Regions from separate parts of the Streptomyces sp. NPDC002623 genome, predicted to be linked through region 4. Evidence: riboswitches for the same ligand, from Rfam matches in the RefSeq annotation. Region 4 holds a riboswitch; each other region holds the start of a gene.

Region 1 (7,707 bases), on a different contig from region 4:
CGACCCGGTCCCGGGTCGCCGCGCCCACGTCCCGGCGCCGGTGCACCACCTTGGACACGGTGCTGAGCGAGACCCCCGCCTCGGCGGCGATGTTCGTCAGCAGACCGTGCTGCGCCTCCTGCCGTCCCTTGCCTCGACCTGTCACCCGATGCCCGTTCCGCTCGCCGGGCACCGATGCGCCGGACCGCACCGCGTACCTGGTCAGAGACTCGCCGCAAGGTAACGGGACCCGACACGGGGAGGCAAGACCGGAGCGCTCTGTTCAGTTGCCGCACAGGGCCTTGGCACCGGTGGGCCGTGCTGTCCTCCGCCCGGTCGGAGTCGAGGGCGACCGCCCGCGAGAGGGCATTGCGGCAGGCCAGGACGGCGGGATGTCCGCTGCGGCCGCGGCGTACGACGGTGAAGACGCGGCGTGCGCGCTGCCCGCGGGGAAGCTGCCGCAGCGGGACGGTCGGGTGCTTGCCGCTCCAGACGAGGTCGGGCAGGAAGGCGGCGGGCTCCATCACCCAGGGGCGGTCCGCGAGCGCGCCCACGCGGCGACCGAGTACGTCGGCCTCGCCTCGCTGGACCGCCTGACCGACATCCTCACCCGCACGATCGCCGACTTCTGCTCCTGAGCCCTCGGCCGGACCCGAGTGGGGGCCGGGGCGCTCGTGGCGCCCCGGCTCTCGGGACGGTCGGTCAGGACGCGGTCAGCTCGCCGCGGACCGTGCGGGCGGCGGCGACGAGGTTCTCCAGCGAGGTGCGGGTCTCGGGCCAGGCGCGGGTCTTCAGGCCGCAGTCGGGGTTGACCCACAGCCGTTCGGCGGGGATGGCCTCGAGGCCGGTGCGCAGCAGTTCGGCCGCCTCCTGCACGCTCGGGACGCGCGGGGAGTGGATGTCGTAGACGCCGGGGCCGGCCTCGCGGGGGTAGCCGTGGGCGGCGAGTTCGCGGGCGACCTGCATGTGGGAACGGGCGGCCTCCAGGCTGATGACGTCGGCGTCGAGGTCGTCGATGGCCTGGACGACGTCGCCGAACTCGGCGTAGCACATATGGGTGTGGATCTGGGTGTCCGGACGGACGCCGCTCGTCGTCAGCCGGAACGCCTCCGTCGCCCACGCGAGGTAGGCGGGGTGGTCGGAGGCGCGCAGCGGCAGCGTCTCGCGCAGGGCGGGCTCGTCGACCTGGATGACCGAAGTGCCCGCCGTCTCAAGGTCGTTCACCTCGTCGCGCAGGGCGAGGGCGACCTGGCGGGCGGTGTCGCCGAGGGGCTGGTCGTCGCGGACGAAGGACCAGGCGAGCATGGTGACCGGGCCGGTGAGCATGCCCTTGACCGGGCGTGGGGTGAGGGACTGGGCGTAGGTCGTCCAGCGCACGGTCATCGGCTCGGGGCGGGAGACGTCGCCCGCCAGGATCGGCGGGCGGACGTAGCGGGTGCCGTAGGACTGCACCCAGCCGTGCTGGGTGGCGAGGTAGCCGGTGAGCTGCTCGGCGAAGTACTGGACCATGTCGTTGCGTTCGGCCTCGCCGTGCACCAGGACGTCCAGGCCGGTCTTCTCCTGGAAGGCGATCACCTCCTGGATCTCGGCCCTGATCCGCTCCTCGTAGCCGGCCGTGTCGATCCGGCCGGCCCGCAGGTCCGCGCGGGCGGTGCGCAGTTCGCCGGTCTGCGGGAAGGAGCCGATGGTGGTGGTCGGCAGGAGCGGCAGGCCGAGGTGGGTGCGCTGGGCCGCGGCCCGTTCGGCGTAGGGCTGGGAGCGGCGGGCGTCAGCATCGGTGACGGCCTCGGCGCGGGCCCGGACGGCAGGGTCGTGGGTGACGGGGGAGTTCACGCGGGAGGCCAGATCGGACCGGTTCGCGGTCAGTTCCGCCGAGATGGAACCGGTGCCGTGGGTCAGCCCCTTGGCGAGGGTGACGATCTCGGCGGTCTTCTGCTTCGCGAAGGCGAGCCAGCGCAGGATCTGCGGGTCGACGTCCCGTTCGGCGGCCGTGTCGAGGGGGACGTGCAGCAGGGAGCAGGAGGCGGCCACGTCGACCCGGTCGGCCAGGCCGAGCAGGGTGCCGAGCAGGGCGAGGGATTTCGACAGGTCGTTGATCCAGATGTTGCGGCCGTTGACGACACCGGCGATCAGACGCTTGCCGGGCAGCCCGCCCACGGCTGCCAGCGCGTCGAGGTTGGCTGCGGCGGTGTCGGTGAAGTCCAGGGCGAGCCCTTCGACGGGAGCCTTGGCCAGGACGGGCAGGGCCTCGCCCAGCCGGTCGAAGTAGGAGGCGATCAGCAGCTTGGGCCGGTCGGTGAGGGCCCCGAGGTCGCGGCAGGCGCGGGCGGCGGCGTTGAGCTCGGCCGGGGTGCGGTCCTGGACGAGGGCGGGCTCGTCGAGTTGCACCCATTCCGCGCCCGCCGCCCGCAGGTCGGCGAGGACCTCGGCGTACACCGGGAGCAGACGGTCCAGCAGGGTCAGCGGGTCGAAGTCCGCCGCCACGCCGGGGGCAGGCTTGGCCAGCAGCAGATAGGTGACCGGGCCGACCAGGACGGGACGGGCGGTGAGCCCGAGGGCAAGGGCTTCGCCCAGCTCGGCGACCTGCTTGGTGGAGTCGGTCGTGAAGACCGTGTCCGGGCCCAACTCGGGGACGAGGTAGTGGTAGTTGGTGTCGAACCACTTGGTCATCTCCAGCGGCGCGACGTCCTGGGTACCGCGCGCCATGGCGAAGTAGCCGTCCAGGGCGTCCGCATCGACGGCCGCCCGGTGGCGGTCGGGGATCGCGCCGACCATGACGGTGGTGTCCAGGACGTGGTCGTAGTACGAGAAGTCGCCGGTGGGCGCCTCGTGGATGCCGGCCTCGGCGATCTGCCGCCAGTTGTCGGCACGCAGTTCGGCGGCGGCGGTCCGGAGGGCGTCGGCGGTGACGCGGCCCTTCCAGTAGCCCTCGATGGCTTTCTTCAGTTCCCGGTTCGGGCCCTGGCGGGGGTAGCCGTACACGGTGGCCCGTGCTGCCGCGGCTGCGGGCTTGGTGGTCACGGAGATCTCCTTCGCGAGATGAATCCCTGAGATCCCGGGGACGGGACGCGAGCGCGAAGGGGTGACGAACCGGACGGAGACCGACTGCGCAAGGTACGGCGCGGTCGTCCGCCTGGTAGGTACGCCGACCCGCCCACGAGGTCACCGGGATGTCCGCACACGAGTGGTTCGGGTGCGGGCAGTTGGCAGGTCTTCGGACTCGCGGGCACGTCTGTGTCGTACGAAGTCGTACGAGACACCTACTGGCCGTCGCTTCCCAGGCCCTGCGTGGACCCAGTGCGTATGACGGCGGTCGTTCCCGCTCACCGCTGCGGGGCAGTCCCGGATTCCCACCGGGTTCCCTCTTGCGACGCATCCCGCCTGGCGGACGGGGCGAACCAGCTGCACCAGCCACCGTACGGCGACCGTCAGGGATGCGGCCCGTGGTGTCCGGCATTCGGATGGTGGCGTGGGCCACATGGCGGACGCGTGTGGAACGGATCGGGGGAGGGAAACGCGCCCCCGCGTCTCCCTCCGCCCGGGTTGCCCGGCCCTGGTCGTACGGCCGACAGCAGTGAAGAACCGGGGCGACTCGCGGGCCGGAGCGGGGGCCGGGGCCGGGGGCGCGGACGCGTCGGCGTCACGCCTCCTGCGGGCTCGCCGCCAGGCGGACGGCGGCGTCGACCCGCGTGTCCAGCACCGGCGACGCGTCGGGCCAGCCTACGTACCGCACGCACAGCTCCTGGCGACCCGTCTCCACCGACACCACGCCCGGCGGCAGATCCAGTCGGCGTATCTCCCGGCGGTGCAGTCGGGTCGGCGGCCGCTCCTCGGTGAGGCGGACCAGGATCGCCGTGTACCAGCTGTTTCCGCCCTCGAGGCCGTCGTCGACGATGGAGCAGGCGATGCCCACCTCGACGCCGTCCCGGTGCACCACGGCCAGCACTTCGCCGCGGAAGAGCGGGCTCGCGGGGAGCTTCCACTGCTCCCCGTCGGTGGTGAGCGCGGCCAAGTCTGTTTCGCAACGCCCTCCGTTGCGGCCCGCCCAGGCGGTCAGCATCGCGCGGCTGCGCGCCTGCCGCTCCGCGTCACGCCGTACCTCGGCCAATGTCATGGCGGAGATCGCGACCCCGAGCACGACCGTGAAAGCCACCACGAGCAGGATCACCTGCCACGGGAATCCCCAGATGAGCCCGCCGACGAGGAGGAGCGCCGACCCGCCTCCTGCGATGGCCACACCCATGATGAGAGCTTCCCGCTCATCGTCCAAAAGGGGCATGTACCTCAGTAGACCACCGCTTGCCGCCAATTGCCCCACCCGGTCAGTAAAGTGGCCGTGACTCAGAGGTAGTTGACGAGTCGTCAGCTCGCGGAATCCGGAGAGACCGGCGGATCCTCGGCAACTCCGCCCGCCGCCGGTGGCGACGGCCGTCTGGGCATCGGCTGTCTCCGGGGGCATCGGGTGCGCGGCGGCGGTCGGGCTCTCAGTGGGTTCCGGGCTGGATGAGCTTGTAGAAGAGGCGGGCGCCGGCCCGTCGGGCGGACTGGCGCAGCCGCACGGGGAGCGGCCGGGCCGGCGCCGGCCCGGCCGGCTTCGTGGCCAGGCGGGGGAAGAGAGCTTCGGCGTTGGTGCGGTTGACGGCTGTCAGCGTGTGGGGGTCCACGCCGCTGTCCAGTCCGTTGGCGAAGTACTGGGAGGCAGGGGTGGGGGCGAAGGGCCAGTCGCTGCCGAACAGGACGTGTCCGGGGCGGGTGAAGGCGAGCAGGGTGGGCAGGGCGGCGGGGCTGGCGGAGAGAGCGGTGTCGTAGTAGAAGTCGCGCAGGTCGTCCAGGGTGTCGAGGGGGCTGCGTCCGGTGTCGGCGGCGATGGCGACGGCCATGCGGTGCGAGGCGTAAGGGACGAAGCCGCCGGCGTGGCTGAGGACGAAGCGGATGTTCGGGTGGCGGCGCGGGATGCCGTTGCGGACCAGGAGGTAGGCGGCGCGGGTGGTGTCGAGGAGGAAGTCGGCGGCGAACGGGGGGATTCCGTCGACGGCGGGTGCGGGGAGTTCGGCGGGGTGGACGAAGACGACGGCGCCGTGCTCGTCGAGCACGCGCCACAGTGAGTCCTGGCCCTCGGCGCCCAGGTAGGCGCCCTGGTTGTTGGCGAGCAGGGTGACCCCGTCCGCCCCGAGCCGGGCGAGGGCCCGCTCCGCCTCCTGCGCCGACGCGTCGATGTCGGGCATGGGCAGTGTGGCGAACCACCCGAAGCGGTCGGGGTGTTCGGCGGCGACGGACGCCGAGTGGTCGTTGAGTCGTTGGGCCAGGTCGGCGGCCTCGCCGGGGTGGGTGAGGAAGCCGGTGCCCGGGGTGGAGACGGAGAGGATCGCCGTCTCGGCCCGCAGCAGGTCCATCAGCTCCAGGGCGGCCTCGGGGCTCCAGTCGGGCAGGGCGCGGCCGCCCGCCTCGGCGATGCCTGCTTTGGCGAGGGCGTCGCGGTAGAAGGACGGGATGACGTGCTGATGGACGTCGATCCGGCGGGGTGCGGTGGTCATGAGGAGGTCTCTCGGCTTTCTGGGGTGAGCAGGTCGAGGCGACGTCGATCCAGTCTTTCCGGCCGCAGGCCACGCCGCGTGCCGACGGGCTCGACGAGTGGCCTCGGATGCGGGTGTGGATGCGGCGCACCCGCGCCGACTCTTGACCGTCTCCGCCGGCCGGATTAGCGTAGCGAACATTCCAATTGTAGTAAACGCTACAACAATGAGCCGATGGAAGACAGCGAGGTGGCCTGGTGAGCCATGTCAGCGCCAAGGAAAGAGCCAAGGAAAGAGCCGAGGTCGGAGCTGAGGTCGGAGCCGCGGACTGCGGCGGGGGCACTGCGTACGACGTGGCGGTGATCGGGTACGGGCCCACCGGCGTGACCGCGGCGAACCTGCTGGGAGCGCTGGGACTGAGGGTGCTCGTGCTGGAGCGCGACGCGGAGATCTACTCCCGGGCGCGGGCCATCTCCACCGACGAGGAGGTCATCCGGATCTGGCAGCGGATCGGGCTGGCGGACCGGCTTAAGGAGGACATGCTGGCCGAGCGGCCGCTGGACTTCGTCGACGCGCGCGGCCGCACCTTCCTCAGCGCCTGCCCCTCGCCGCGCGGACACGGCCACCCGCCGCAGATGTTCCTCTACCAGCCCGCGCTGGAGCAGGTCCTGCGCGACGGCGTCGACCGCTATCCCGGCGTCGAGATCCTGCTGCGGCACGAGTGCCTGCGGCTGCGCCAGGACGCCGACGGGGTGGAGCTGACGGTGGTCGGGACCGCCGACGACTCCGTACGGCGGGTGCGCGCGAAGTACGTGATCGCGGCCGACGGCGGCTCGAGTCTCACCCGCGCCCAGCTGAACGTGGGCTACGAGGGACGGACGTACGAGGACCGCTGGGTGGTCGTCGACACCGAGATGCTCAAGCCCTGGCCGGACCACGACCGGCTGCGCTTCCGCTGCGACCCCGCCCGCCCCGCGGTCGACTGCCCGACCCCCCTCGGCCACCACCGCTGGGAGTTCCCGATCCTGCCCGGCGACGACGAGGAGCACCTGACCACCGACGACGCGATCCATGCCATGGTGGCCAGGTACGGGATCGGCCGGGACCAGATCAAGATCCTGCGGGCCACCGTCTACAGCCACCACGTCCGCTTCGCCGCCCGCTTCCGCGTCGGCAGGGTCTTCCTCGCGGGCGACGCGGCCCACGCCATGCCGCCGTGGATCGGTCAGGGCATGGCCGCCGGGGTGCGGGACACGGCCAACCTCTGCTGGAAGCTCGCCGCCGTGCTGCGCGGCGAACTGCCCGAGACCGCGTCCTCGACTCCTACGAGGCCGAACGCAAGCCGCACGTCAAGGAGATCACCCGGCGGGCCGTGTTCACGGGGAAGATCATCACCGAACGGCGGCTGCCCCTCGCCCGTGCCCGGGACACCGTGCTGCACGCCGTCCGCCGCATGTCCGCCGTCAGCGGCCGGCTGGTGGACGCGCACTGGATACCGGTCGCCCGCTACGCCGAGGGATTTCTGGCCCGCCCGCGCACGAAGGCCTCCGGACGCCAGATCCCCCAGCCCTGGGTCACCGGCCCCGACGGCGGGCGGGTACGGCTGGACGATGTGCTCGGCGGTCGCTGGCTGCTCCTGCACGGAGGCCTGCCCGCCGCGCAGTCCCCGTGGGACCGCTGCGGCACCCCCTCGCTGACCGTCCTGCCCGCAGGCTCCCGCCCGGCCGAGGGCGCGATCGTCGACAGCGACGGCGTGCTGCTCGCCTGGATGACACAGCACCGCGTGGCCACGCTCGCCCTGCGCCCGGACGCCTATGTCTACGCCGCCGCTCCCCAGGGCGCCCCACTCCCGCCGCCCCCGGCCGGTTTCGCACCGGCATCGCAAGCCATCGCCTCGACCGTGAGCTGAGGAACGCCATGACCACGCACACCGCACCGCCGCCCATGCAGGAGTCCCTGCTCGACGTCGCGGGCAAGAAGATCTTCGTCGCGGAGACCGGTGGGACCGGTGACCCGACCGGTGACGGCCTGCCCGTCCTGCTGCTGCACGGCGGCGGCCCCGGCGCCTCCGGCGTCTCCAACTACTTCCGCAACATCGCCGAGCTGGCCAAGGCCCATCGGGTCATCGTCCCCGACCTGCCCGGCTACGGTCGCAGCACCAAGGGCATGGACGGCGCCGACCCCTTCGGGTACCTCGCCGACCTCATCCGCGGCC
Region 2 (7,707 bases), on a different contig from region 4:
CCGTGCAGCAGGCCCCGGCTGCGGAACCAGTAGACGTACGCGAAGGCCCCGTAGAAGAACAGGCCCTCGATGCACGCGGCGAAGCAGATCAGGTTGAGCAGGAAGCGGCGGCGGTCGGCCTGGGTCTGCAGGCTGTCCAGCTTCTCGACCTCGTTGATCCACTTGAAGCAGAACTCGGCCTTCTCGCGGATGGAGGGGATGTTCTCCACCGCGTCGAAGGCGGCCGCCCGGTCCTCGGGGTCGGGGAGATAGGTGTCCAGCAGCGTCAGATAGAACTGGACGTGGACGGCCTCCTCGAACAGCTGACGGCTCAGGTAGAGCCGCGCCTCGGGGGAGTTGATGTGCTTGTACAGCGTCAGCACGAGGTTGTTCGCCACGATCGAGTCGCCCGTCGCGAAGAACGCGACCAGCCGGCCGATCATGTGCTGCTCGCCCTGTGACAGCTTCGCGAGATCCGTCACGTCCGAGTGGAGGTCCACCTCCTCCACGGTCCAGGTGTTCTTGATGGCGTCCCGGTAGCGCTCGTAGAAGTCCGGGTAGCGCATCGGACGCAGCGTCAGCTCGAAGCCCGGGTCGAGCAGGTTCTTCTCGGCCTTTTCGGTCTTTTCGGGGGCGGTGGACATTACTGGCAGGCCTCGCAGGACTCGGGGTTCTCAAGAGAGCAGGCGACCGCGTCTTCAGGGGTCGCCTGTACGGGAATCGGGGCTTGCGCCTGGGCGGCGCGGGCGATCCGGGTCGCCGGACGCGAGCGCAGGTAGTACGTCGTCTTCAGGCCCGACTTCCAGGCGTACGCGTACATCGAGGAGAGCTTGCCGATGGTCGGCGTCTCCAGGAACAGGTTCAGCGACTGCGCCTGGTCCAGGTACGGGGTACGGGCGGCCGCCATGTCGATCAGGCCGCGCTGCGGGATCTCCCACGCCGTCCGGTACAGGGCGCGGACCTCGGCCGGGATCCACGCGAACTCCTGCACCGAGCCGTTGGACTCGCGCAGCGCCTCACGGGTGCGGGCGTCCCAGACGCCGAGCTCCTTCAGCTCGTTCACCAGGTAGGAGTTGACCTGGAGGAACTCACCGGACAGCGTCTCGCGCTTGAACAGGTTGGACACCTGCGGCTCGATGCACTCGTACACGCCCGCGATGGACGCGATGGTGGCGGTCGGCGCGATGGCGAGCAGCAGCGAGTTGCGCAGGCCCGTCGCCGCGATCCGCGTCCGCAGCGCCGCCCAGCGCTCCGGCCAGGTGAACTCGACGCCGTAGTGGTCGGGGTGCAGCACACCGCGAGCGGTACGGGTCTTGTCCCAGGCGGGCAGCGGGCCGCTGCGCTCGGCCAGGTCGGCGGAGGCCTCGTACGCGGCCAGCATGATGCGCTCGGCGATCCGGGTGGACAGGGCCTTGGCCTCGGCGGAGTCGAACGGCAGCCGCAGCTTGAAGAAGACGTCCTGCAGGCCCATCGCGCCGAGACCGACCGGCCGCCAGCGGGCGTTGGAGCGGCCCGCCTGCTCGGTCGGGTAGAAGTTGATGTCGACGACCCGGTCGAGGAAGGTGACGGCGGTGCGGACGGCCGCGTCCAGCCGCTCCCAGTCGATGCCGTCGCCGTCCTCGGCCGCCGGGTCGACGAACGCGCCGAGGTTCACCGAACCCAGGTTGCACACGGCCGTCTCGCCGTCGTCCGTGACCTCCAGGATCTCCGTGCAGAGGTTGGAGGAGTGCACGACGTGACCCGGCTCGGCCGTCTGGTTGGCGGTGCGGTTGGCGGCGTCCTTGAAGGTCATCCAGCCGTTGCCGGTCTGCGCGAGGGTGCGCATCATGCGGCCGTACAGGTCACGGGCCGGGATGGTCTTCTTCGCGAGCCCGTCCCGCTCGGCCTTGCGGTACGCGGCCTCGAACTCCGCGCCCCACAGGTCGACCAGCTCGGGCACGTCCGAGGGCGAGAACAGCGACCACTGCTCGTCCGCGTTCACGCGCCGCATGAACTCGTCCGGGATCCAGTGCGCGAGGTTCAGGTTGTGCGTACGGCGGGCGTCCTCGCCGGTGTTGTCCCGCAGCTCCAGGAACTCCTCGATGTCGGAGTGCCAGGTCTCCAGGTAGACCGCGGCCGCGCCCTTGCGCCGGCCGCCCTGGTTCACGGCGGCGACCGAGGCGTCCAGGGTCTTCAGGAACGGCACGATGCCGTTGGAGTGCCCGTTGGTGCCGCGGATCAGCGAACCGCGGCTGCGGATCCGGGAGTACGACAGCCCGATGCCGCCGGCGTGCTTCGAGAGACGGGCGACCTGGTGGTAGCGGTCGTAGATGGAGTCCAGCTCGTCCAGCGGGGAGTCGAGGAGGTAGCAGGACGACATCTGGGGGTGCCGGGTGCCGGAGTTGAAGAGCGTGGGGGAGGACGGCAGGTAGTCCAGGCGGCTCATCAGCCCGTACAGCGCGGCGACCTCGTCCAGCGCACGCGTGCTGTCGTCCTCGGCCAGGCCGGCGGCGACGCGCAGCAGGAAGTGCTGGGGCGTCTCGACGACCTTGCGGGTGATCGGGTGCCGCAGCAGATAGCGGCTGTGCAGAGTGCGCAGCCCGAAGTAGCCGAAGCGGTCGTCGGCGGTCGTGTCGATCAGCGCGTCGAGACGGGCCGCGTGGACGCGCACGAACTCGGCGGTGCGGTCCGCGATCAGACCCTCGCGGTGGCCGACGGCGACCGAGGCGGTGAACGACGTGACCCCCTGGGAGGCGGCCTCCGCGGCGATGCTGATGGTCAGCAGCCGGGCGGCCAGCTTCGAGTAGGCGGGGTCCTCGGAGATCAGACCGGCGGCCGCCTCCGTCGCCAGCTCGCGCAGCTCCGCCTCGTCGGCCCGCGAGGACCGGCCGCGCAGGGCGGCGGCGGCGACCCGGCCGGGGGCGGCGTCGGGAAGGTCGGCGGTCAGCTCGGTCAGGGTCCGCAGCAACGCGTTCCCGGGACCGTCGGTCTCCAGCTCGAAGACTGAAACCGGGTCGGCTGGCGCGATGGTCACGTGAGGCTCTCCCTCGCTCGGCAGGGGGCCTGGCGGAGGGCAGGGCAGCACACGAGCGCACGGGGCGTCGCGTCCACCGGCCCACTCCGCGAGGCCCGGACGTCAGGGCACCCGGACCGGGACGGCCGGGCGCGCTGTCGGCAGGACCTCGGACTGAACAGGCGTGCACATATGGGTGGACATGCACGCGTGTACACCGTTGCGGGACAGTTCCGGATTCGCACCGGATTCCCCTGCGGCGACAGCGAGCATGAGCATACATCTTGTGCCCGGCTGTCGTGTCACCCCCAGATGTTGTGTCGCGCTGGTTTCAGAGCGTCAACTTGTAGGCGAGGAGAGTGATGTCGTCCAGGTGCGGCAGGGGATTCCAGTCCCGCTCTGGTGTGCGGACGAAACCGAGACGTTCGTAGATGCGGTGGGCGGCCGCCATGGTGCGCTGGGTCGACAGGACGACGGCCGTGCAGCCCTCCGCGGCCCGCGCCCGGTTGAGGCAGGCCCGCACGAGGGCCTCGCCCGCGCCGCGGCCGCGCGCCTCGCGCGCGACCGCCAGCATCCGTATCTCGGCCTCGCCGGGGCGCGCGATGTCGGCCATCGCACCCCCCGAGGGGACGAAGGTCACTCCGCCGAGGACCGCGTCGCCCTCCACGGCGACCAGCACCTCGGCGGCGGCCGTACGTTTCGCGACGTCCCTCAGCTCGTGGAGGTACTCGTCGCTCTCGCCGAAGTCGAGCAGCCCGTCGTCCAGGTAGGCGCGGGCCGTGAGTTCGCCGAGGGCGTCGTGCTCGGTGGGTCGTACTGCCCGGATGTGGATGTCCATGCCAGGCAGTGTGCGACACGCACAGGGCGGAGGGCCGCCGGATGTCTCCGACGGCCCTCCGCGTGCTTCGCCCGGTTCCTCGGGTCAGTGACCGGCGTTCGCCGTCGCCGGGGGCAGTTCCTTCTGGACGCCCGGGTCGCCGGCGTCCGCCGTGTAGTCCTCCGGCTTGGTCTCGTCGATGCCTTCCGGAGCCTTGAGCGCCTTCAGGGCGAAGGTCAGGACCACCGTGACGGCGACGTTCAGGACGAACGCCGTCAGGCCGATGTAGCCGATCTCGCCGAGGCCCGGGATCTCCTTCGACGAGCCGCCGAAGTGCTTCTGGGTCGGGGAGGCGACGCCGTACGCGGCGACCGTGCCGTAGAGCATGCCGACCGCCCAGCCGGCGAGCAGGGCCCAGCGGTGGAACCAGCGGGTGAAGAGGCCGCCGACCAGGGCCGGGAAGGTCTGCAGGATCCAGATGCCGCCCAGCAGCTGGAAGTTGATGGCGACGGTCTTGTCCATGGTGAGGACGAAGACCAGGGCCCCCACCTTCACCAGGAGCGAGACCAGCTTGGAGACCCTGGTCTCCTGCGCGGGCGTCGCGTCCGGCTTGATGAAGTCCTTGTAGATGTTGCGCGTGAAGAGATTCGCGGCCGCGATCGACATGATGGCCGCCGGCACGAGCGCGCCGATGCCGATCGCCGCGAACGCCACGCCCGCGAACCAGGCCGGGAACATGTCCTCGAACAGCTGCGGGATGGCCAGCTGCCCGTTGGTGACCTTGACCCCGGCGGCGATCGCCATGAAGCCGAGCAGCGCGAGCAGGCCCAGCATCAGGGAGTACAGCGGCAGGATCGTGGTGTTGCGGCGGATCACCTCACGGCTGCGGGAGGAGAGCGTCGCCGTGATCGAGTGGGGGTACATGAACAGCGCGAGCGCCGAGCCCAACGCCAGCGTCGCGTAGGTCCACTGACCGGGTTCGCCCGGCGCCAGCGCGCCGCGCGGCTTGCCCGTCGCCGGGTTGGTCTGGCTGAACGCCTCGCCCGCCTTGGCGAAGATGTCGTCGAAGCCGCCGAGCTTGATCGGGATGTAGATGATCGCCACCGCGATGACGATGTAGATCAGCGTGTCCTTCACGAACGCGATCAGCGCGGGGGCCCGTAGGCCCGAGGAGTAGGTGTAGGCGGCCAGCACGCCGAACGCGATCAGCAGCGGCAGGTCCTTCACGAACCAGTTGGTGTCCTCGCCGCCGCCGACGCCCATCACGTCGAGCACCGCCTGGATGCCCACGAGCTGCAGCGCGATGTATGGCATCGTTGCCAGGATGCCGGTGACGGCGACCGCCAGCGACAGGCCCTTCGAGCCCCAGCGGCCGCGCACGAAGTCGGAGGTCGTCACATAGCCGTGCTTGTGGGAGACCGACCACAGGCGGGGCAGGAACGTGAAGATCAGCGGGTAGACGAGGATCGTGTAGGGCACCGCGAAGAAGCCGGCCGCGCCCGCCGCGTAGATCGCCGCCGGGACGGCGACGAAGGTGTACGCGGTGTAGAGGTCGCCGCCGAGCAGGAACCAGGTGACCCAGGTGCCGAACGACCGGCCGCCCAGGCCCCATTCGTCGAGGCTGTTCTCGTTCTCGGCCTTGCGCCAGCGCGCGGCCAGGAAGCCCATGGCCGTGACGGCCAGGAAGAAGAAGATGAAGACGGCGAGTGCCACGCCGTTCACGCCGTCGTTCATTCCGCCGCACCCCCGCTCCGGGTCCTACGGCCGCGCTGGTCGATCTGCCACAGCTTGTACGCGGTCACCGTGAGCGCGGTGGACAGCAGCACCCACAGCATCTGGTACCAGTAGAAGAAGGGGATCCCGATGAACGCCGGATCGACCTTCGCGTACGAACCCACCCACAGCATCGCCACGAACGGCGCGAACAGACACAGGGCGATGACGACGCGCACAGGCGTCACCACCGGCTCCTTCGGCACTTCCGGGGCATCTGACATCGGCGGCTCCATCCCCTCGCTGATCGCCTTGATCACCGTTGTAATGCGCAGGCAATGTAAGGGACGAATAAGCGCAGCGGAAGACCGCCTCCGTATACGACTACAAGATCCTCACTCGGTGGGCCGCTTCAGGCGTGCGACGAACTTGTACCGGTCGCCCCGGTACACCGACCGGACCCACTCCACCGGCCGGCCCTCCTTGTCCAGCGAGTGGCGGGAGAGCATCAGCATCGGCAGACCCACGTCGGTGCCGAGCAGGCCGGCCTCGCGCGGGGTGGCCAGGGAGGTCTCGATGGTCTCCTCGGCCTCGGCGAGATGGACGTCGTAGACCTCGGCGAGCGCGGTGTACAGCGACGTGTACCTGGCGAGCGACCTGCGCAGGGCGGGGAAACGCTTCGCCGACAGATGGGTCGTCTCGATCGCCATCGGCTCGCCGTTGGCCATGCGCAGCCGCTCGATGCGCAGCACGCGCCCGCCTGCCGTGATGTCGAGCAGCTCGGCGAGCCGGTCGTCGGCGGTGATGTAGCCGATGTCCAACAGCTGAGACGTCGGTTCCAGACCCTGGGCGCGCATGTCCTCGGTGTACGAGGTGAGCTGGAGCGCCTGGGAGACCTTCGGCTTGGCGACGAACGTGCCCTTGCCCTGGATGCGCTCCAGCCGGCCCTCGACGACCAGTTCCTGCAGCGCCTGCCGGACGGTCGTGCGCGAGGTGTCGAACTCGGCCGCCAGCGTGCGCTCGGGCGGCACCGGGGTGCCCGGGGACTGTGTCTCCGTGATGTCCAGCAGGTGCTTCTTGAGGCGGTAGTACTTGGGCACACGCGCGGTACGGACGGTCGCCCCACCCTCGTTCTCCGCACTGCTGACGTCGGTGCTCATGGCCTGCCTTCCCGGCTGCGGATGCGGTCACATCGTGGCACGGCAGCCTATCGGGCGGCCCGCGCACTCCGTGATCCCTTCTGTATACCGTCGCCGCCTCTTCTGGTCTAGTCCACCAGGGCAAGTGGTCTACCGGAGCCGTGTCTTCCGGGGGTGATGTTTTCGACGGCTTCTTACTTAAAGGTTCCTGCATATGTAGGTCCCATAACGGCTGGTCAAAGGCGTTTCGGCCACCCTTGACAGGCGTATTGGTCTCAGCCAAGCTCTGCGCACTGGTCTACACCATTGGTCCAGGTCCCGGCTGGTGGGCGGGGGGGTGTGGGCATCCCTGAGGAGGATGGCGTGAAGCGCAAGCTGATAGCCGCGATCGGTATCGCGGGCATGATGGTGTCCATCGCGGCGTGCGGGGACGACGGCGGCAGCGGGGACTCGAAGGGCTCCGACGCGAAGGAGCTCACCGTCTGGCTCACCGTCGACGCGCAGAACAACTGGCCCGAGCTGGTGAAGGCGGCCGACGCGGCGCTCGTGAAGGCGCACCCCGGCGTCAAGATCACCCACGAGTACTACGGCTGGCCGGACAAGAACGCCAAGCTCGACGCGGTCCTCGCCACCGACAAGGCCCCCGACGTGGTCGAGATGGGCAACACCGAGATGCTCGGCTACATGGTCAAGGGCGCGTTCGCCCCCCTCGACGCCTCGAAGTTCGACAACTCCTCCGCCTGGCTGGACGGCCTCAAGGAGTCGGTGACCTACGACGGCAAGACCTACGGCGTGCCGTACTACGCCGGCGGCCGCGTCGCCAACTGGCGCAAGGACGTTTTCGCCGCGGCGGGCGTCAAGTCCACGCCGAAGACCTACGCGGAGCTGACCGCGGCCCTGGACAAGGTCCAGAAGAAGGAGGGCGACAAGTTCTCCGCCTGGTACCAGCCCACCCGCGACTGGTACGCGGCCATGTCCTTCGTCTACGACGCCGGCGGCTCCATCGCCAAGGAGGACGGCGGCCAGTGGAAGGCCAGCCTGTCCTCGCCCGAGTCCATCAAGGGCCT
Region 3 (7,707 bases), on a different contig from region 4:
GGTCGTAGGGCACGCCCGACGGTGTGACCAGCACGGTGTCGCCGACCCGCACCGAGACGTTGCCGGAGGTGCCGACGACCAGTCCGTCGGTCACGGTGCGGCGGGCCGTCGTCACGAGCGCCTCCCAGGCGCGGGCCTCCTCGGGGACCGCACGCCTCCGCGGCCGCTCCGCCGCACCCCGTGCGCCGTCTCCGGAGTCCCGGGCGTCCTCCTGCTCGCGCCGCTGCTCAGCCATGCCGCACTCCCCCTCTTGAGGTGATTTGGCCGGAGATCGACGAACACCCACCGATATTCGTGGATCTTCCTCTAGCCTCTGGTTCGTTTTCGTTTCGTGCACGCCGCCGTTCCGGGGGAATCATGGCTCGCGCCCACGCTCCATCGCCCACGCCGTCCACGCCCTCCTTGCCGTCCTTGCCGTCCTTGCCGTCCTCGCTGTCCACGCCGTCCTCGCGTCGCCGCGGCCTCGCATGGGCGGCCTGTGCCGTGGCGCTCGCCGCCGCGGGGACCGCGCTCGCCCAGGCGCCCGCCCGTGCGGCGGAGCAGCCGAGGGGGCATGACGTCTCGTCCCACCAGAAGACCGTCGACTGGCCGCGGGCGAAGGCCGCGGGGGCGGGGTTCGTCTACGTCAAGGCGACCGAGTCCACCTCCTACCGCAACCCGTACTTCGAAGCGCAGTACGAGGGCGCCGGCGCGGTCGGGCTGCTGCGCGGCGCGTACCACTTCGCGCTGCCGGACAAGGGCTCGGGCAAGGCGCAGGCCGCGCACTTCGTCGGCAACGGCGGCGGCTGGAGCGCGGACGGCCGGACCCTGCCGCCCGCCCTCGACATCGAGTACAACCCCTACGGCGGCTCGAACAGGTGCTACGGCCTGACCGAGGCGCAGACGGTGGCCTGGATCCGGGCCTTCAGCGACGAGGTGCACCGGCTCACCGGCCGTCGCCCGGTGATCTACACGACGACCCACTGGTGGAACCTCTGCACGGGCGGCAGCAGCGCCTTCGCCGCGGATCACGCCCTGTGGATCGCCCGTTACCGGTCCGCCGACGCGGGCGCCCTGCCGGCCGGATGGTCGGCGTGGACCTTTTGGCAGTACGCCGACAGCGGCAGCCTGCCGGGTGACCAGAATCTCTTCAACGGCTCCGCCGACCGGCTGCAGAGCTTCGCGCAAGGGGACTAGCCGTGCGGCGTCTGTGCCGCCGGCGGCACAGGGAAGAAACGGAGCCCCGCCCCTGCCCTACTGGACACCACCAAGCCCCCTCCAGTTCACCTTCCGTTCATTCAGGTTACTTACGTTCAACCGGCCGATTACTTCGAACGAATGCCTGGGTAAATGGAAAGCTTCTCGCTGATCCTCGCGATTGTGGTCGTAACCGCACTTGCGTTCGATTTCACGAACGGTTTCCACGACACCGCCAACGCGATGGCCACGACCATCTCGACCGGTGCACTCAGACCCAAGGTCGCGGTGGCCATGTCCGCCGTGCTCAACCTCGTCGGCGCGTTCCTCTCCGTGGAGGTCGCCAACACGATCTCCAAGGGGCTCGTCGACGAGACCGGCATCCGGCCCGAGGTCATCTTCGCCGCCCTGGTCGGCGCCATCCTCTGGAACCTGCTGACCTGGCTGGTGGGCCTGCCCTCCAGCTCCTCGCACGCCCTCATGGGCGGCCTGATCGGCGCCACCATCGCCTCGGCCGGCATGGGCGCGGTGCACGGCGACGCCCTGGTCACCAAGGTCCTGATCCCGGCGATCGCGGCCCCGATCGTCGCGGGCATCGCGGCGTTTCTGGCGACCCGCCTCTCCTACACCCTCGGCAAGAAGGCCGACGGCAAGGCCGCGGCGAAGGGCTACCGCGCCGGCCAGATCGCCTCGGCCGGCCTGGTCTCGCTCGCCCACGGCACGAACGACGCGCAGAAGACGATGGGCATCATCACCCTCGCCCTCGTGGCCGGCGGCGCCGTGGCCCCCGACTCGGACCCGCCCACCTGGGTCATCCTCTCCGCGGGCCTCGCCATCGCGCTCGGCACCTACCTCGGCGGCTGGCGCATCATCCGCACCATGGGCAAGGGCCTGACCGACCTCCAGCCACAGCAGGGCTTCGCCGCCCAGACCAGCGCGGCCACGGTCATCCTGGCCTCCTCCCACCTCGGCTTCTCCCTCTCCACCACCCACTCGGTCTCCGGTGCGGTGATGGGCGCGGGGCTCGGCCGCAAGGGCGGAGTGGTCCGCTGGTCGACGGCGACGCGGATGTTCGTCGCGTGGGGCCTGACGCTGCCGGCGGCGGCCCTGGTGGGTGCGCTGGCCGAGTCCGTGACCGACCTGGGCGACTGGGGCACCGCGGTGGTCGCGATCTTCCTGGTGGCCTCCAGCGCGGCGATCTGGAAGATCTCGCGGCGCGAGGTCATCGACGCCTCGAACGTCAACGGGACGGAGGAGCCGGCGGCGATCCCGACGGCGGCCCCGGTCGCCGACAGCCTGACGGCCACCATCCCGTCCCCCGCCGCCACCGCCTCCGCCACCGCCACGGCCACCGAGCCCACGGCCCCGGCCGTCTGAGCCCGCGCACCCGGTACGAAGGAAGAGAAACAGCATGAAGATCGACTGGGCGGCCCTGGGCTCCGTCTTCGGCGTCAGCCTCGTGGTCACCGTGGGCCTGGTGGCTCTGTTCACCCTGGGCGTCATGGGTCTGTCGCGGCAGGAACGCGCAACGGCGGAGGGCGGCTCGGCCACCCTCGCGGTGACGGGCGCGTACGCGTGCTTCGTCGCCTGCGCGGCCGCGGTGGCCTACGGGATCTCGCTGATCGTGGTCTGACGCCCGGCCGACGGCACTCACCGCCCTGTGCGGCTCTCGCGAGGAGCCGCACGGGGCGGTCCGTTTTTTCCTCCGGGAGCCGTGCGCGAGTGACGGCCGTCGTGGCAGCGGTGTGGGGTTCTGCACACTCTCCCTGTGCAGGTCAACGGCAAGTTGACGGCCGTTCCGGGCCCGTGGTGGACTGCCGGAGCCATCAACGGCGGTAGGAGAGGAAGCCGGTGCGAATCCGGCGCGGTCCCGCCACTGTCACCGGGGTAGTAAGCCCCCGGGAGCCAGGAACTCTCCCCGCCGGTCTAGTCGAACCAGGGCGCGGACACCCTGAGTGAGGACATATCGCCATGCTCGCTGGGCCGTTGAGGTACCGCACCGGTTCGCTGCCCGACCCCACGGCCGGCTGAGCCCGTGCGTGCCGATCGCGTCTTCGCGTACGGCGCCGCCGCCGGCCTCCTCGGCGATCTGATCCTCGGCGATCCCCGCCGGGGGCATCCGGTCGCCGCGTTCGGGCGGGCCGCGGGTGGCGTGGAGCGGGTGTTGTGGCGGGACCATCGGGGGTGGGGCGCTCTGCACACCCTCGTGTGCGCCGGGAGCGCCGTCGCGTTGGGGGCTGCCGTCTCGCGCGGCGGACGGTCCTCCACCGCCGTCTCCGTCGTCCTCACCTCCGCCGCCACCTGGGCCGTCGTCGGGGGCTCCTCCCTCGTCCGCGAGGCGCGGGGCATCGGGCGGGCCCTCGAAGCGGGTGACGTCGACGCCGCGCGGGAGCGGCTGCCGCATCTGTGCGGGCGGGATCCGCAGTCGCTGGACGCGGACGGGATCGCCCGGGCCGTGGTGGAGTCCGTCGCCGAGAACACCTCCGACGCCGTCGTGGGGGCGCTGGTGTGGGGGGCCGTCGGCGGGGTGCCGGGGCTGGTCGGGTTCCGGGCCGTCAACACCCTGGACGCCATGGTCGGGCACCGGTCGCCGAGATATCTGCGCTTCGGGTGGGCCTCCGCTCGGCTCGACGACCTGGCCGGGTGGCCGGGGGCTCGGCTGACCGCTGTGCTCGCCGCCGTGGCCGGGGGCGATCCGCGCGGGGCCGTTCGGGCCTGGCGGGCGGACGCGGGCAGGCATCCCAGTCCCAATGCCGGACCCGTCGAGGCGTCGTTCGCCGGGGCGCTCGGCGTGCGGCTGGGCGGGACCCTGTCGTACGGCGGCCGGGTCGAGCACCGGCCCGTGCTCAACGGGGCGGCCGGGCGGCCCGTCGTCGCCCGGGACATCGAACGGGCCGCGCGGCTCTCCCGCCGGGTCGGTCTGCTCGCGCTCGGCGTGACCGTCGCCGCGCGCACCCTCGCCACGACGGTGAACGCGAAAGCGAAGGGGCGTACTTCATGACGGGCGGCGGTCTTCTGGTGGCCGGCACGACCTCCGATGCCGGCAAGAGTGTCGTCACGGCCGGGATCTGCCGGTGGCTGGTGCGGCAGGGGGTGAAGGTCGCGCCCTTCAAGGCCCAGAACATGTCCCTGAACTCGTTCGTGACCAAGGAAGGCGCCGAGATCGGGCGGGCGCAGGCCATGCAGGCCCAGGCCTGCCGGGTCGAGCCGACCGCGCTCATGAATCCCGTGCTGCTGAAGCCGGGCGGCGAGCAGAGCAGTCAGGTCGTGCTGCTCGGGAAGCCCGTCGGGGAGCTCAGTGCCCGTGGGTATCACGGGGGGCGGCAGCAGAAACTCCTGGGAACCGTTCTCGACTGTCTCGCCGAGTTGCGGGGCACGTATGACGCGGTGATCTGTGAGGGGGCCGGCTCTCCCGCCGAGATCAATCTTCGGCGGACCGACATCGTCAACATGGGGATCGCCCGGAATGCCGGGCTTCCCGTCCTCGTCGTCGGTGACATCGATCGTGGCGGGGTCTTCGCGTCCTTCTTCGGGACCGTCGCGCTTCTGTCCCCCGAGGATCAGGCGCTCGTCGCCGGATTCCTCGTCAACAAGTTCCGCGGCGACGTCTCCCTGTTGGAGCCGGGGCTCGACATGCTGCTCGGGCTCACCGGGCGGCGGACCTACGGGGTGCTGCCGTTCCGGCACGGGCTCGGGATCGACGAGGAGGACGGACTGCGCGTTTCGCTGCGCGGCACCGTGCGTGAGTCGAACACCGCCCCGCCCGTCGGCGAGGACGTGCTGCGGGTCGCCGTCTGCGCGATACCGCTCATGTCCAACTTCACCGACGTGGACGCGCTCGCCGCCGAACCCGGTGTCGTCGTGCGGTTCGTGGACCGGCCGGAGGAGCTCGCCGACGCCGATCTCGTCGTCGTGCCCGGCACCCGGGGCACGGTCCGGGCCCTGGAGTGGCTGCACGAGCGCGGGCTGGCCGCGGCCCTGCTGCGCCGGGCGGCGGAGGGCCGGCCGATCCTCGGGATCTGCGGCGGCTTCCAGATCCTCGGCGAGCGCATCGAGGACGACGTCGAGAGCCGCCGGGGCCGGGTCGACGGACTCGGACTGCTGCCCGTCCGGGTGCGGTTCGCCCGGGAGAAGACCCTCACCAGGCCGGTGGGCGAAGCCCTCGGCGAGACGGTCGACGGCTACGAGATCCACCACGGGGTCGCCGAGATCCTGGGCGGAACCCCCTTCCTGGACGGCTGCCGGGTCGGACAGACCTGGGGCACGCACTGGCACGGCTCGCTGGAGTCGGACGGGTTCCGGCGGGCGTTTCTGCGCGAGGTGGCGGCCGCCGCGGGCCGCCGGTTCGTGCCCGCCCCCGACACCTCTTTCGCCGGGCTGCGCGAGGAGCAGCTCGACCGGCTCGGCGACCTGATCGAACAGCACGCGGACACCGACGCGCTCTGGCGGCTCATCGAGTCGGGCGCGCCGCAAGGACTGCCTTTCATTCCACCGGGAGCGCCCGCATGAGCACAGTGTTGTTGTTGTCGACCGCCGACACGGATCTGCTGGCGGCCCGGGCCGCCACGAGCGCCGCGTACCGCATCGGCAACCCGACCCGCGTCGACGTCGCCGCCGAGCTGCCCGCGCTGCTCGACGGCGCCGACCTCGCCGTCGTCCGGCTGCTCGGCGGGAAGCGGGCCTGGGAGGACGGGCTCGCCGCGCTGAAGGCGTCCGGCATCCCGACCGTGCTGCTGGGCGGCGAGACCGTGCCGGACGCGGAGTTGATGGCCGAGTCGTCCGTACCGGCCGGCGTGGTGGCGGAGGCGCTGCGCTATCTCGTCGAGGGCGGTCCCGCCAACCTGACCGAGCTGGCCCGGTTCCTGTCCGACACCGTGCTGCTGACCGGCGAGGGGTTCGTCGAGCCGCAGAAGATGCCGGAGTACGGCGTGCACGGGGAACGGCCGTTCGTCGATGGGCGGCCGACCGTGGGCGTGCTCTTCTACCGGGCCCACGAACTCAGCGGCAACACCGGCTTCGTGGACACCCTGTGCGACGCGATCGAGTCGAAGGGCGCCAACGCCCTTCCCGTGTACTGCGGTTCGCTGCGCGGTGCGGACCCCGCGCTGTACGAGATCCTCGGCCGGGCCGACGCCCTGGTCGCCACCGTCCTCGCCGCCGGCGGTACGCACGCCTCGCAGGCCTCGGCCGGCGGCGACGAGGAGGCCTGGGACATCGGGGCGCTCGCCGACCTCGACGTGCCGGTACTGCAAGGGCTGTGCCTGACGTCGTCGCACGCCGCGTGGATGGCCTCCGACGCGGCCGTGTCCCCCATGGACGCGGCCATGCAGGTCGCCATCCCCGAGTTCGACGGCCGGCTGATCACGGTCCCCTTCTCCTTCAAGGAGCAGGGCCCGGACGACGTTCCGGTGTACGTCGCCGACCCCGAGCGGGCCGCACGCGTCGCCGGGATCGCCGTACGGCACGCGCAGTTGAAGCACACGCCGAACGCCGAGAAGAAGCTGGCGCTCGTCTTCACCGCCTATCCGACCAAGCACTCGCGGGTCGGCAACGCGGTCGGACTCGACACGCCCGCTTCGGCGGTCCGGGTGCTGGACGCGCTCAAGGACGCCGGTTACTCGCTCACCGAGTACCCCGACAACGGGGACGAGTTGATCCACCGGCTCATCAACGCCGGTGGCCACGACGTCGAATGGCTCACCGAGGAGCAGCTGGCCGCCGCGCCCGCGCGGGTGCCGCTCGCCGACTACCGGGCCTGGTTCGACCAGCTGGACCCGGAGCTGCGCGGCGGGATGCTGGAGGCGTGGGGCGAGCCGCCGGGCAACCTGTACGTCGACGGGGACGACATCGTGCTGGCCTCCCTCCAGTTCGGGAACGTCGTCGTGATGATCCAGCCGCCGCGCGGCTTCGGCGAGAACCCGATCGCGATCTACCACGACCCCGACATGCCGCCGTCCCACCACTACATGGCGGCCTACCGCTGGCTCGACAACTCCTTCGGCGCGGACGCCGTCGTCCACATGGGCAAGCACGGCACGATGGAGTGGCTGCCCGGCAAGGGGCTCGGGCTCAGCGGCGGCTGCGCCCCGGACGCCGTCCTCGGCGAACTCCCGCTCATCTACCCGTTCATCGTCAACGACCCCGGCGAGGGCACCCAGGCCAAGCGGCGCGGGCATGCCACGGTCGTCGACCACCTCGTGCCGCCGATGGCGCGTGCCGACACCTACGGCGACCTGGCCAAGCTGGAGCAGCTCCTCGACGAGTACGCGCTCGTCTCCGACCTGGACCCGACCAAGGCCCCGGCCGTGCGGGCGCAGATCTGGACGCTGGTGAAGGCGGCCGAGCTGCACCACGACCTGCATGTGGACGACCAGCCGGACGACGAGGCCTTCGACGAGTTCGTCATGCACATCGACGGCTATCTGTGCGAGATCAAGGACGTCCAGATCCGCGACGGCCTGCACATCCTCGGCGGCGGTCCGGTCGACGAGGCGCGGGTGAACCTCGTGCTGGCCGTGCTGCGGGCCTCGC
Region 4 (7,707 bases):
GGTGTCATCTACACCGACCTGGCGATCATGCAGACGGTCGCCACGATGTGCGAGGACTGCGAGGGGAAGCGGTTCCAGCCTGCCGTCCTCGAATACCGCCTGGGCGGCCGGGACATCAGCGAGGTGCTGGCGATGTCGGTGAGCGAGGCCGAGGAGTTCTTCGCCGCCGGCGAGGCCGCCACCCCGGCCGCGCACCGCGTCCTCGACCGGCTCGCCGACGTCGGGCTCGGCTACCTGACCCTCGGCCAGCCGCTCACCACCCTGTCCGGCGGCGAGCGGCAGCGGCTCAAGCTGGCCGTCCACATGGGCGACAAGGGCGGCGTCTACGTCCTCGACGAGCCGACCGCCGGTCTCCATCTCGCCGACGTCGAACAACTGCTCGGCCTGCTGGACCGGCTCGTCGACTCCGGCAAGTCCGTCATCGTCGTCGAGCACCACCAGGCCGTCATGGCGCACGCCGACTGGATCATCGACCTCGGCCCCGGCGCCGGCCACGACGGCGGAAAGATAGTCTTCGAGGGCACGCCTGCCGACCTCGTCGCCGCCCGTCCCACCCTCACCGGGGAGCACCTGGCGGCCTACGTCGGCGCCTGACCGGCGCGGGCGAGGGGGAGCCCGGTGATCAGTGGGCTCCCAGGCCGCCGCCGCCGAACGAGCCGCTGCTGCCGCGGCTCCAGCGCGGGCGTTTCTGGTCCGTGCTCGCCCGGGTCTGCATGTTGCTCAGTTCGTACGGGGTGAGGGGGCGGCCCCCCTTCGGGGTCCGAGGAACCTCGTCGGGCTCGCGGTTCTCGCGGATCTCACGCACCGCGCCGCCCGGCGGCAGCTGCGGTTGCTCCTCGGGGCGCGGCCGGTCCGGCTCACGCGACTTGACACGCGCGCCCAGCCAGAAGCCGCCGGCCAGCACGGCCAGCACGGCCATGCCGACGACGAACATCACGAGACTGAGCAGGCCGCTCGCGGCGGCCAGCTGCATGCTTGCGGTAGTCATATCAGCCGAATACCCCCGTAACGGGTCATGAACCCGCCATTCCGGGACCAGTCCGGAGACGTGACTCCCCGTCGACGGAACCTCACGCATGGCGTCCGGCAGACGTCGCTGCTGCCGGGCGGGTTTGGCGCCGCTCCTACCGGCTACCCGCCGGGGGTGACTTCGACGACATCCCAACAGGAACTCTTCCGATTCCTGGAGGACCGCTTCGCCTGCGCGCAGGCGTGCACCGAATGTGCGCGAACCTGTGCGCTGCGGGCGAGCCTCGTGGACCCGGAGGGGACCGAACGAGACGAACTCGTGCGACGCAAGGGCATCATGTGCGCGGAGGTGTGCGACGCGACCTGCCGGGTGCTGTCCGAGGACAACCGGATGGACGAGGCCGGCATCCGCGCCCAGCTGGAGTGGTGCCGGACCGTCTGCCTGGAGTGCGCCCATGTCTTCGACAAGCATCCGGGAGCCGAGGAGGGCGCGGCCGCCTGCCGCGCCTGCGCCGCGACCTGCACGGACTTTCTCGCCACGCTGGGCTGAGACCGCGCGCAGGCGCCCTCGCGGCGGACACCTCGCAGGGGCGACTCACGGCGGACGTCTCAGAGCGGGCTGCCCATCCGTACGTTCCAGCGCCCCGACCGGCCGCTGAGCTCCACGGCCGTCAGCGGCGGCACGTCAGTGCGCCAGAACGCCGACTCCGGCGCTCCCAGCGCCCGTACCACCGCGGCCCGGACGACCTCGGGCTCGGCGACGGCCACGGTCCGCCCCGGCTGCAGCGCGGCCGTGTCGAGCCAGGCGGCCACCCGTTCGCACACCGCCCGCACCGACTCCCCGCCGTGCGGCGCGGCCGTGGGGTCCGTGAGCCACGCGGCCAGCGCGTCCGGCTCCCGAGCCCCCACGTCCGCCAGCGCCTCGCCCCGCCAGCGGCCCGCGTCCAGCGCCGCCAGCCCGGGCGCGTCCACCGCGTCGAGGCCCAGTGCGACGGCCGTCTCGCGGCAGCGCACGGTGGGCGACGTCCAGACGCGCTCGGCCGTCGGCAGCGTCCCGGCGGCCGCCCGGGCCCGCCGCCGCCCGACGTCGTCGAGCGGACCGCCGTCGTCGAACCGCGCCTCGCGCAGGGCGGCGGTGAGCGCGGGGGAGACCAGGACCAGCCTGCTCGTCATGCGACGCCTTTCTCTCGTGTCCCGTGCGGCATCCGGCACATGACCGGGACGGGCGCCGGCCGTGTCGGAACCCGGGCGGGCAGCCGCGGGTCCGTCGTGGCCCGGTGGGCGGCGCGGGCCGACAACACGCCCTCGACCCGCCGGTGTTCGGCGGCCTCCGGCCCCGCGCGACCGGGCCGCGCCCGCAGTTCCGCACCCGTCATCGGAGGTCATCCTGCCGGACGGGCCGGCGGTCCCGCTCCCGTACCCCGTCCGTGCGCCCTTGGCCGGATCTGCACTTTCGCGGTACGGTCCTCGACGAAATCGACATCGACGACGGACAAGCGGAAGCCGGTGGAAGCCCGGCACGGTCGCGCCACTGTGTGCCGGGCCCCCATCTCAGGTGCGGGCCGGGTGAGTCAGACCCGCACCGTCGTCCTGTGCACCACCGAGCCGGGACGCGAGTTCCCCCAGGAGGTCCTGCCATGGCGCAGTCCGCCGTCCAGCCGAGCGCTACCCCTACCGCCCTCCCCGAGAAGCTGCCGATCGGGGCGATCGTCCCGTGGGCGGTCTTCTTCGGCATCCTGATGTTGGTCCTGCTGTACTTCGTCGGCGCCGAACAGGGCGCCACGTCCGTGGTGTCCGGCGAGGGCGTCCACGAGTGGGTGCACGACGCCCGCCACCTGCTCGGCTTCCCCTGCCACTGACAGCGAAGAGGAAGCGTATCCGCTCATGAACTCCGCAACTGTCAGAAACCTCCTGGTCCGTGGCATGCTCGCGGGACTTGCCGCGGGCCTGGTGGCCCTCTTCGTCGCCTACTTCCTGGGCGAACCGCGCGTCGACGAGGCGATCGCCTTCGAGGAGACGCACGCCCACGAGCACGGCGGCGAGGAACTCGTCAGCCGCACCCTGCAGTCCACCGCGGGCCTGTCCACCGGCGTCCTCGTCTACGGGGTCGCCTTCGGCGGCATCGCGGCCCTCGCGTACTGCTTCGCGCTCGGCCGCATCGGCCGCTTCGGGCCGCGCGCGAGCGCGCTGCTCCTGGCGGGCGCCGGGCTGGTCTCGGTGTATGTCGTCCCGTTCCTGAAGTACCCCGCCAACCCGCCGGCCGTCGGGGATCCCGACACGCTGAACCAGCGCACCACGCTGTACTTCCTGATGGTCGTGCTCAGTGTGCTGCTGGCGGTCGGCGCCGTCGTCCTGGGCAGGCGTCTCGCGCCGCGCCTGGGCAACTGGAACGCCACGCTGGCGGCGGGCGGGTTCTTCGTCCTCGTCGTGGGCCTGGCGTACGCCTTCCTGCCGTCGTTCAACGAGGCTCCGGCGGACTTCCCTGCGACTCTGCTGTGGCAGTACCGGCTCGCCGCCCTCGCCGTGCAGGCGGCCCTGTGGACCGCCTTCGGGCTGGTCTTCGGGGTGCTCGCGGAGCGCCTGCTGGCTCCCGAGGCCGCCAGGAAGCCGGCGGTGACGGCCCAGCCGACTCCGGTACCTCACTGATCGCCGCACGGTCGAAGGGCCCCGGGAGCGCTTCTGCTCCGGGGCCCTTCTGGCGTTGCGCTCCCCATTCCCAATTTCTGGAACACGTTCTACCGTGTGCGCCGTCAGGACCGTCCGGACACCGGCCTTGGGAAGCCAGGAGGCGCCGTGCACCTCGACCACACGCCCGAGCAGCTGCGGCTGCGCACCGAACTGCGCGCCTACTTCGCCGAGTTGGTGCCGGCCAACGCCTACGCCCGGCACATCGACCCGGTCGCCGCGAAACGCTTCTACCGCAAGACCATCCGCCAGTTGGGCGCGGACGGCTGGCTCGGCGTCGGCTGGCCGAAGGAGTACGGCGGCCGGGGCCTCACGCCCATCGAGCAGTTCGTCTTCTTCGACGAGGCCGCCCAGGCCGGCGTGCCGCTGCCGCTGATGGCGCTCAACACCGTGGGCCCGACGATCATGCGGTACGGCACGGACGAGCAGAAGGCCGACTTCCTGCCGAAGATCCTCGCCGGTGAGATCGACTTCGCCATCGGCTACAGCGAGCCCGACGCCGGCACCGACCTCGCCGCCCTCAAGACCCGTGCGGTACGCGAAGGCGACGAGTACGTGGTCAACGGGCAGAAGATCTGGACGACCAACGGCGACACCGCGGACTGGGTCTGGCTCGCCGTGCGCACCGACCCCGAGGCCCCGCCGCACAAGGGCATCACCATGCTCCTGGTGCCGACCGCCGACCCCGGCTACTCCTGCACGGTCATCCGCACCCTCGCCTCGCACGACACCACCGCCAGCTACTACGAGAACGTCCGGGTCCCGGTCTCCCGGCGGGTCGGTCCCGAGAACCAGGGCTGGCGGCTGATCACCAACCAGCTCAACCACGAGCGCGTGACCCTCGCCGCGCACGGCACGATGGCCATCCGCGCCCTGCACGACGTGCAGCGCTGGGCGACGGAGACCAAGCTCGCCGACGGCCGCCGGGTCGTCGACCTGCCCTGGGTGCGCCGCCGGCTGGCCCGGACCCATGTGAAGCTCGACGCGCTCAAGCTGCTGAACTGGCAGATGGTCGGCGCCCTCCAGAACGGCACCCTCACGCCCCAGGACGCCTCCGCCGTCAAGGTCTACGGCTCCGAGGCCCGCCGGGACGCCTACGCCTGGCTGATGGAGATCGTCGCGGCCCCCGGCGCACTCCAGGAGGGCTCCGCGGGCGCCGTGCTGCACGGCGAGCTCGAACGGGGCTACCGCTCCGCCGTGATCTTCACCTTCGGCGGCGGCAACAACGAGATCCAGCGGGAGATCATCTCCTGGATAGGGCTGGGGATGCCGCGGGTACGGCGTTAGCCTGCCGGTATGACCGCCGACCCGGGGCTGTTCGGCCCCGAGAGCGTGACATGGCAGGTCCATGGCGATCCGATGATGTGGGTCGCCGGGATCCGCGCGCTCTATCTCCAGGCACTGCACCCACGTGCCGTCCGCGGAGTCATGCAGAACTCCGACTTCCGGCAGGACGCCTGGGGCCGGCTCATGCGCACCGCGAACTTCGTCGCCACCGTGACCTACGGCACCGCCGAGGCCGCCGAGCAGGCCGGCGCCCGGGTCCGCAAGATCCACCGCATGCTGTCCGCGAACGACCCGGAGACGGGCGAACGGTACGGCGTGGACGACCCCGAGCTGCTGCTGTGGGTGCACTGCGCCGAGATCGACTCCTACCTGCACGTCCTGCGCGGCTCCGGATACCCCCTCACCGACCGGACCGCCGACCGTTACATATCCGAACAGCGCGTCGGCGCCCGCCTGGTGGGCCTCGACCCCGAGGCCGTGCCCGCCGACCAGGCGGAGCTGGCCGCCTACTTCGAGAAGATCCGCCCCGAACTCGCCGCCGGAGCCGACGCCCGCGAGGTGGACGACTTCCTGCTCCGGCCGCCGATCCACCCGCTGCTCGTCCCGGCGCGCGCTCTGCTCTGGCGGCGTGTGGCGCACCTCGCGTACGCCTCGCTGCCGCCGTACGCCCACGAGTTGTACGGCAGACAGGCCCCGAGACCCGCGGTCGTCACCCGCGAGTTGCGTGCCACGGGCACCCTGCTGCGCTGCGTTCCCGCACGTCTGCGTTGGCAACTCCCGTCCAAACACATCCTGTGGGCCATGGCGCGGCTCGGCCCACAAGCCCGGCCTGCCCCGTACAAAGTCGGGCGATAGGCCGCCATACTGAACCAGCCAGGGGGAGGGCCGGAAAGTTACGGGGGCGGCGGCGCGCTATGGCGGAGGAGAGCAGGCTGATCCAGGGCCGGTACCGGCTGCTGGACCTGATCGGGCGCGGTGGCATGGGCGAGGTGTGGCGGGCCCGCGACGAGTCCCTCGGCCGACAGGTCGCCGTGAAATGCCTCAAGCCGATCGGCCCGCACCACGACCCGTCCTTCGGAGGCGTCCTGCGCGAGCGGTTCCGGCGCGAGGGCCGCGTCGCCGCCTCGCTCCAGCACCGCGGGGTGACGGTCGTCCACGACTTCGGCGACAGCGACGGCGTCCTCTTCCTCGTCATGGAACTCCTGGACGGCAGCAACCTCTGCCAGCTGCTCGACGACAGCGAGCGCCGGCCGCTGCCCGTCCCCGACGTCGTGGACATAGCCGACCAGCTCGCGGCGGCCCTCGCCTACACCCACCGGCAGGGCATCGTGCACCGCGATCTGAAGCCGGCGAACATCGTGCGGCTCGCCGACGGCACCGTGAAGATCTGCGACTTCGGCATCGCCCGCCTCGGCCACGACATCGGCTTCACCTCCCGGCTCACCGGCACCGGCATCGCCATGGGCACCCCGCACTACATGTCGCCGGAGCAGATCGGCGGCGAAGAGGTCGACCAGCGCAGCGACCTGTACTCGCTGGGGTGCGTGCTCTACGAGATCGCCACCGGGGCCCCGCCGTTCGACCTGGAGGACCCCTGGGCGATCCTCGTCGCCCACCGGGACACCCTGCCCCGGCCGCCCCGCGAACTCCGCGCCGACCTGCCCGAACACCTCGACCGGATCATCCTCGACCTGCTGGGGAAGCAGCCCGAACAGCGCCCCCACGACGCCCGCGAGATCGTCCGGCGCCTCGCCGCGGCCCGCACCGCGCCGGGGTATGTGCCGACCCTGGTGACGCCCCGGCCCGAACTGCGGCCGCCCGAGCCCGCCGGCCGCGAGCCCCGGCTGCCCGCCTGGACCCAGGGCATGACCACCGGCCACAAGGCCACCGGCGCCGGACTGCCGGTCCCGCCCCCGGACCCCGGCGCGGCCCTGACCGGCGAGTGGATCCCCCGGCCGGCCCTCGGCGCCGTCCCCACGCCGCCCGCGCCGGACACACCGTCCCCGCAGGCGCTCACCGCGCTCGCCGGACGGCACAACGCCGGCCTCAGTCTGGGCCGGCTCGGCCGCTGGGCCGAGGCCGGGGAGGTGCACCGCGCCGTCGCGGCAGAACGCGCCCACCTCCTGGGCCCGGACCACCCCGAGACCCTCGCCAGCCGCTACGAGGTCGCCTTCACCCTCAGCCGCACCGGCCGCGCCGCCGACGCGCTGCGCGAGTACCAGCAGGTGACCGCCGCCCGCACCCGGGTGCTCGGCGCCGACCACGCCGACACGCTCGCCACCCGCCAGGAGATGGCCTATGTGCTCGGCCGGCTGGGCCGCCACTTCGACGCCCACCAGGTGTACACCTCGGTGCTCGCCGCCCGGGTGCGCACGGCGGGCCCCGACCACCCCGACACCCTGCGCTGCCGGCACAACCTCGCCTTCAACCTCAGCAGACTCGGCCGGCTGGAGGAGTCGTACCGAATGGCGAGCGAGGTGGCCGTGGCGCGTACCCGGGTGCTGGGCCCCACCCACCCGGACACGCTCGTCACCCGCTACGAGGTCGCCTACGCCCTCGGCCAGTTGGGCCGCTGGCCGGAAGCGCTGCAGACCTACCGCGAGGTCGCCGCGGCCCGTGCGCACGCCCTCGGCCCGGACCACCCCGACACCCTCGCCGCCCGCTACGAGACCGGCATCAGTCTGGGCCGCCTCGGCCGCAGCACGGAGGCGCTCCAGCTCTACCGCGACCTCGTCGACGACCGCACCCGCGTCCACGGCCCGACGC

What was found. A riboswitch is a leader RNA that binds a small molecule or an ion and turns the genes downstream of it on or off. The one in region 4 is predicted to bind cobalamin.
Region 1: linked by a shared signal. The riboswitch ahead of metE (5-methyltetrahydropteroyltriglutamate--homocysteine S-methyltransferase) and the one ahead of ACWD4O_RS38425 (CbtB domain-containing protein) in region 4 are both predicted to bind cobalamin.
Region 2: linked by a shared signal. The riboswitch ahead of ACWD4O_RS03450 (ribonucleoside-diphosphate reductase subunit alpha) and the one ahead of ACWD4O_RS38425 (CbtB domain-containing protein) in region 4 are both predicted to bind cobalamin.
Region 3: linked by a shared signal. The riboswitch ahead of ACWD4O_RS29535 (cobalamin biosynthesis protein) and the one ahead of ACWD4O_RS38425 (CbtB domain-containing protein) in region 4 are both predicted to bind cobalamin.

What each region holds. Positions count from the first base shown of each region.
Region 1 is NZ_JBSFWB010000056.1:23,722-31,428, forward strand. It holds gene ACWD4O_RS45370 (LacI family DNA-binding transcriptional regulator) at 1-145, opposite strand, end outside; gene ACWD4O_RS45375 (hypothetical protein) at 372-617, shown strand; gene metE (5-methyltetrahydropteroyltriglutamate--homocysteine S-methyltransferase) at 682-3,000, opposite strand; cobalamin riboswitch at 3,168-3,397, opposite strand; gene ACWD4O_RS45385 (hypothetical protein) at 3,620-4,216, opposite strand; gene ACWD4O_RS45390 (amidohydrolase family protein) at 4,464-5,513, opposite strand; partial or broken gene ACWD4O_RS45395 (bifunctional 3-(3-hydroxy-phenyl)propionate/3-hydroxycinnamic acid hydroxylase) at 5,846-7,401, shown strand; gene ACWD4O_RS45400 (alpha/beta fold hydrolase) at 7,410-7,707, shown strand, end outside.
Region 2 is NZ_JBSFWB010000002.1:165,842-173,548, reverse strand. It holds gene ACWD4O_RS03455 (ribonucleotide-diphosphate reductase subunit beta) at 1-623, opposite strand, end outside; gene ACWD4O_RS03450 (ribonucleoside-diphosphate reductase subunit alpha) at 623-2,992, opposite strand; cobalamin riboswitch at 3,115-3,250, opposite strand; gene ACWD4O_RS03445 (GNAT family N-acetyltransferase) at 3,303-3,809, opposite strand; gene mctP (monocarboxylate uptake permease MctP) at 3,894-5,522, opposite strand; gene ACWD4O_RS03435 (DUF3311 domain-containing protein) at 5,519-5,785, opposite strand; gene ACWD4O_RS03430 (GntR family transcriptional regulator) at 5,897-6,661, opposite strand; gene ACWD4O_RS03425 (extracellular solute-binding protein) at 7,004-7,707, shown strand, end outside.
Region 3 is NZ_JBSFWB010000018.1:63,772-71,478, forward strand. It holds gene ACWD4O_RS29515 (class II aldolase/adducin family protein) at 1-235, opposite strand, end outside; gene ACWD4O_RS29520 (lysozyme) at 412-1,176, shown strand; gene ACWD4O_RS29525 (anion permease) at 1,330-2,553, shown strand; gene ACWD4O_RS29530 (hypothetical protein) at 2,588-2,809, shown strand; cobalamin riboswitch at 2,970-3,110, shown strand; gene ACWD4O_RS29535 (cobalamin biosynthesis protein) at 3,212-4,177, shown strand; gene ACWD4O_RS29540 (cobyric acid synthase) at 4,174-5,685, shown strand; gene cobN (cobaltochelatase subunit CobN) at 5,682-7,707, shown strand, end outside.
Region 4 is NZ_JBSFWB010000032.1:63,471-71,177, reverse strand. It holds gene ACWD4O_RS38445 (ATP-binding cassette domain-containing protein) at 1-594, shown strand, start outside; gene ACWD4O_RS38440 (DUF6479 family protein) at 623-988, opposite strand; gene ACWD4O_RS38435 (ferredoxin) at 1,145-1,519, shown strand; gene ACWD4O_RS38430 (histidine phosphatase family protein) at 1,579-2,142, opposite strand; cobalamin riboswitch at 2,414-2,570, shown strand; gene ACWD4O_RS38425 (CbtB domain-containing protein) at 2,607-2,828, shown strand; gene ACWD4O_RS38420 (CbtA family protein) at 2,854-3,615, shown strand; gene ACWD4O_RS38415 (acyl-CoA dehydrogenase family protein) at 3,763-4,941, shown strand; gene ACWD4O_RS38410 (oxygenase MpaB family protein) at 4,951-5,796, shown strand; gene ACWD4O_RS38405 (tetratricopeptide repeat protein) at 5,856-7,707, shown strand, end outside.